DNA from 2 places in the Rhizobium sp. NLR10b genome. Region 1 is predicted to be linked to the other one. Evidence: riboswitches for the same ligand, from Rfam matches in the RefSeq annotation. Region 1 holds a riboswitch; the other holds the start of a gene.
The links. Region 1 has a riboswitch for thiamine pyrophosphate ahead of thiM (hydroxyethylthiazole kinase). Riboswitches for the same ligand answer to the same signal wherever they lie in the genome.
Positions count from the first base shown of each region.

Region 2: linked by a shared signal. The riboswitch ahead of HJB91_RS31130 (HMP/thiamine-binding protein) and the one ahead of thiM (hydroxyethylthiazole kinase) in region 1 are both predicted to bind thiamine pyrophosphate.

Region 1 covers NZ_JABDWV010000001.1:430,713-432,907, forward strand. Annotated here, with positions in the region: gene thiE (thiamine phosphate synthase) at 1-457, opposite strand, end outside; gene thiM (hydroxyethylthiazole kinase) at 454-1,257, opposite strand; TPP riboswitch at 1,308-1,404, opposite strand; gene HJB91_RS02020 (DUF1349 domain-containing protein) at 1,533-2,117, opposite strand.
Region 2 covers NZ_JABDWV010000006.1:21,545-23,739, forward strand. Annotated here, with positions in the region: gene soxR (redox-sensitive transcriptional activator SoxR) at 1-416, opposite strand, end outside; TPP riboswitch at 752-864, shown strand; partial or broken gene HJB91_RS31130 (HMP/thiamine-binding protein) at 855-971, shown strand; gene HJB91_RS10960 (ABC transporter permease) at 1,025-1,831, shown strand; gene HJB91_RS10965 (ABC transporter ATP-binding protein) at 1,828-2,195, shown strand, end outside.

The DNA of each region.
Region 1 (2,195 bases):
GCCTTGCCAGACCGTCAAAGCCGATCGGCTGCTTGTGGTCGGCCTTGGTCGGCGTCGCAAAGACCGGTCCGACGCCGGCATAATCGACGAGACCAGGATCGACGGCGCTAGCAAGCGGCGCGGTCTCGACCGAGAGGCCGAGGATCATCCCGGGGCCGATCATCGTCCGTGCCGTGCGCGCGTCCATGTCCTCCTGGCCGATATGCAGGCCGTCGGCACTTATGGCGATCGCCGCCTCGACATCGTCGTTGACGATGAGCAGGGCGCCGGTTCCCGCAAGCGCTTGTTTCAAGGCTCGGCCGGTCTCGATCATTCTGGTCGTGCCCGCATGTTTGTCGCGCAGTTGCACCATCGTGGCGCCGCCGGCAACGGCAAGGCGCGCGGTCTCGACCATGCCGATCCCGGCGCAGAGTTCGGGGTCGAGGACGAGATAGAGCGAAAGGTCGAAAACCTTCATACGGCCGAAATCCTTGCCCGGGCATCGAGCGTTTCGGCGTCCAGGGCTGACAGCGCATCGAGGAAACGCCAAGCGAAGGAGCCGGGGCCGGCCGCCCCGAGGGCGGCATCCTCGCCCGCGACGGAGAAGGTCGCAAGGGCCGCAACTGTCGCCCCGAACGTATCCTCAGGGGCGGTCGCGGCAAAGGCGCCGATCAGGCAGGTGAGCGAGCAGCCGAGTGCGGTGACCTGCGGCATCAGGACCGATCCGCCTTTGATGCGCACGGCTCTTTCACCATCGGTGACGAAATCGGCCGCACCGGTGACGGCGACCACCGCCCGCTGCCGCTCGGCGAGCCGCCGCGCCGAGCCTTCCGCCTGCTCGACCGGGTCGCGGCTGTCGACGCCCTGGCCGCGGCTCTCTCCGCCGGCAAGGGCGATGATCTCGGAAGCATTGCCGCGGATGATCGTCGGCTTCAGCGCCAGGAGATCGGCGACCGCTCCGCGGCGGAAGGCCGTCGCGTAATGCGCGACCGGATCGAGGACCCATGGTTTGCCGGCTGCGTTGGCGGCCCTCGCCGCCGTCTGCATGCCTTCGATCCATTGCGTCGAAAGCGTGCCGATGTTGATGGTCAATGCATTCGCGATGCCGGCGAATTCGCCGGCTTCTTCAGCGGCGTGCACCATGGCGGGCGAGGCGCCCGACGCAAGCAGAACATTGGCCGCGATGTTCATGGCGACATAATTGGTGATGCACTGGACGAGCGGCGGCTTTTCGCGCATCGCCTTCAGCATGGCTCCCGACGTGATCTTGTTTTGCATGGCGCCCCTTTCAGGCGGGGGCGGGCACGGGGCAATTCGTGCGGGCGAAACCGCGACCCCGAGCGACTCCCTCCGCCGGCATTATCCGGTTCAGGTTCGAAGGGTGCTTCTCAGCCCGTCTGTCGACGGGCGCCCCTGTCTCTCATCGCGCTCTTTTTCGCAGAGAACGGGGCGGATGTCATCTCGAAAATGAGGGTTCGGTACTCTCCTTGCGGCTGCGCTTTAGGCGTGAACGTTGCTGCTCAGGAATGCAATCCCGATCGCATCCTATCCGGCTAACTCAAATCGTGAAGATCCGTCGAAATCGCCGGCCCGATCGAAAACTCCGAAAACCGCACCCTCAACCCGCTGCGCTCCGGCGTGCAGGCCGCCGGCCCGACTTCATAGCGGTCGGCAGCCGGGAAGGGCGCTAGCCGCAGCAGCGGCCAGCGGCTGCCGTCGCGGGAGGCCTGGATGCGCATGGCGCCGCCTGCGACGGTGACGCGGATGTGGAAATCTTCGAGTTCCTTGAAGGGCTGGGACACCGACCAGTCGGATCTGCCGTCGGTGACGACGGCGCTGAGGAAGGCTTCGCCGTCGGTGAATTCGACGCCTGACTTCACCCAGCGTGTTTCGTCGAGGCGCACCATCAGGCCGGCCTGATCGTAGAGGGTGCGGAATTCGCCCTGGATGCGGATCTCGGCGGTGAAGCTGTCACCGGTGGGAAAAGCGAGGAAATGGCCGTTGTCGCGGGTGAAGCCGTAATAGGTTTCGCACCAAAAATCGGTTTTCTCGTCGGTCGTCAGGGTGAGGCTGGTTTCGTCTGCGCGCCAGCTGGCCGGCTCGTTCAGCCACTTTCCTTTGTTGAAATCGATGCTCATCCCGTTCTCCCGTTCTGTTGAAGCCTGACCGCAGGCGACCACCTGACTTTGGCATATCATGCCGCTTTCATGCAGCGC
Region 2 (2,195 bases), on a different contig from region 1:
CGATCGAAGGGATTGCGCAACGGACAGCTTTCGATCGACAGGCAGCCGCAGCCGATGCAGCCGGTCAGGCGGTCTCGCAGCAGGCTCAGCCGCCTGATTCGCGCGTCGAGTTCATCCTTCCAGCGCGCCGACAGCGTCTGCCAGTCGGCAACCGTCGGCGTGCGTCCCTGCGGCAGGGAGGCAAATGCCGTCTGGATTTCCGAAAGCGGTATGCCAACACGTTGCGCCACCTTGATGATGCCGAGCCGGCGAAGCACATCGCGTCCGTATCGCCGCTGATTGCCGCGCGTGCGGATACTCGAAATCAGCCCCTTGGCTTCGTAGAAATGCAGTGCCGAGACGGCAAGACCACTGCGTTGCGCCACTTCGCCGACTGTCAGAAGCCTGCCGAGCGGCGTCGCAGAAATCCTATTCATCGCCCATTGACCTCAATATTAGTTGAGGTTTTATAACCCCTGCTCCCCCGGCCGTAAAGCGCGAGGGCGCAGGAAGGAGCGACAGCGAGATCATCCGGTCGATACGAAGCTGAAATGATGGCATCGGCGCTTGTCCGCCCTGGTACCGATCGCCCCTGCCGATATAGCCGCCCGAGAGGCGAGCGCTCGGGTTCCGTTCCCGGCAGGTACGGAACCTCGGAAAACACCCGGACAGGACCTCGTCCGGGTGTTTTTTCATCTGCGCCCCGTCCCGGCCGGCCGGACGGGTTTGTAATTTTGCGGTTGCGGCAACAAAACCCCGATGATAGTTTTCGCCGAATGACAGGGGAGCTCTGTATCGCCGGGGCTGAGATGCGAGGCGCAAGCCTCCGGACCCTTCTAAGCTGATCTGGGTAATGCCAGCGGAGCGAGGTCCAAATGTGTTCCGGCGCGCAAGTGTCACTCTACCCGACGTCCGGCAATTCCGCCGGCATCCCTCTCGATGCCGTCAAGGCAACCGCCCCCAATCGCGGTAGGCTGCGCATCGAGACCGATGTCCTCGACAGGTTTGCGCTAACGGCCAGACGAAAGCCTGAAATCGAACGCCGATGACATCGCCACGACCATCGGATTCGCGCCTTGCGACGCTCTGTCTCGCCGTGTACCGGGCAATGCCCGCCTTGCTCGCAGGCTTTGCCTTTCTGGCGGCATGGGAACTCTATGTGGATCTTTCCGGCATCAAACCGTCCATTCTGCCGGCGCCTTCGCGTATTCTTATCCAGGGCTGGCTGAACCGAGAGGGGCTGATATCAAACACCTGGCCGACGCTCGGCGCGACACTCGGCGGCTTCGCCCTGTCGCTCGCCTTCGCCTTCGCCTCTTCGATCCTGATGGATTTCATGCCCTTCATGCGTCGGGCACTGCTGCCGATCTTCATCGCCAGCCAGACTCTGCCGCTGGTGGCGATCGCACCCCTCGTCGTTCTCTGGTTCGGTTTCGGCCTTTTGCCGAAGATATTGCTGGTGGCGCTCGTCACTTTCTTTCCGCTGCTCGTTGCCCTGCTTCAGGGTTATGAGGCGACCGATCGCGACATCGCCGAGCTCTTGAATTCGATGAAGGCGAGTCGCTGGCGCATTTTCCGCCTGGCGCGGCTTCCCTCGTCGCTGCCCTATTTCTTCGCCGGCCTTCGAATCTCGATCACCTATGCCGTCGTCGGCGCGATCTTTGCCGAATATGCCGGCGCTGCAAGCGGCCTCGGCATTTATATCCTCAACGCCAAGAACAATTTCCGTCCCGATCTCGTGCTCGCCGCCGTGATCGTCAGCGCTGTGTTGACGCTCTGCCTCTTCGCGCTGACGGTGGTTATCCAGCGTTTCGTCATGCCCTGGCAGCCATCCAAGGAACGGCGCCGATGACCGGTCAGATGCTTGAGCTGCGCAACATCTCGAAGTCCTTCGACGGCATGAAGGTCCTGGACGACATTTCGCTCGCGGTCGCAAACGGCGAGTTCGTCTCGATCGTTGGCCCATCCGGCTCGGGAAAATCGACCGTGCTGAGACTGCTGACTCAGGCGCTGCGGCCGGATTCCGGCAACATGCTTTTCAACGGTGCGGCGCTGGAACAGACGCCGCATTCCTTTGCCTTCATGCCGCAACGCGATGCGCTGATGCCCTGGCGCCGGATCATCGACAATGCCGTGCTCGGCCTGGAAGTGAGGGGCATGAATCGGCGGGCCGCCCGCGCCGCTGTCGCGCCCCTCTTCGAGCGGTTTGGCCTGGC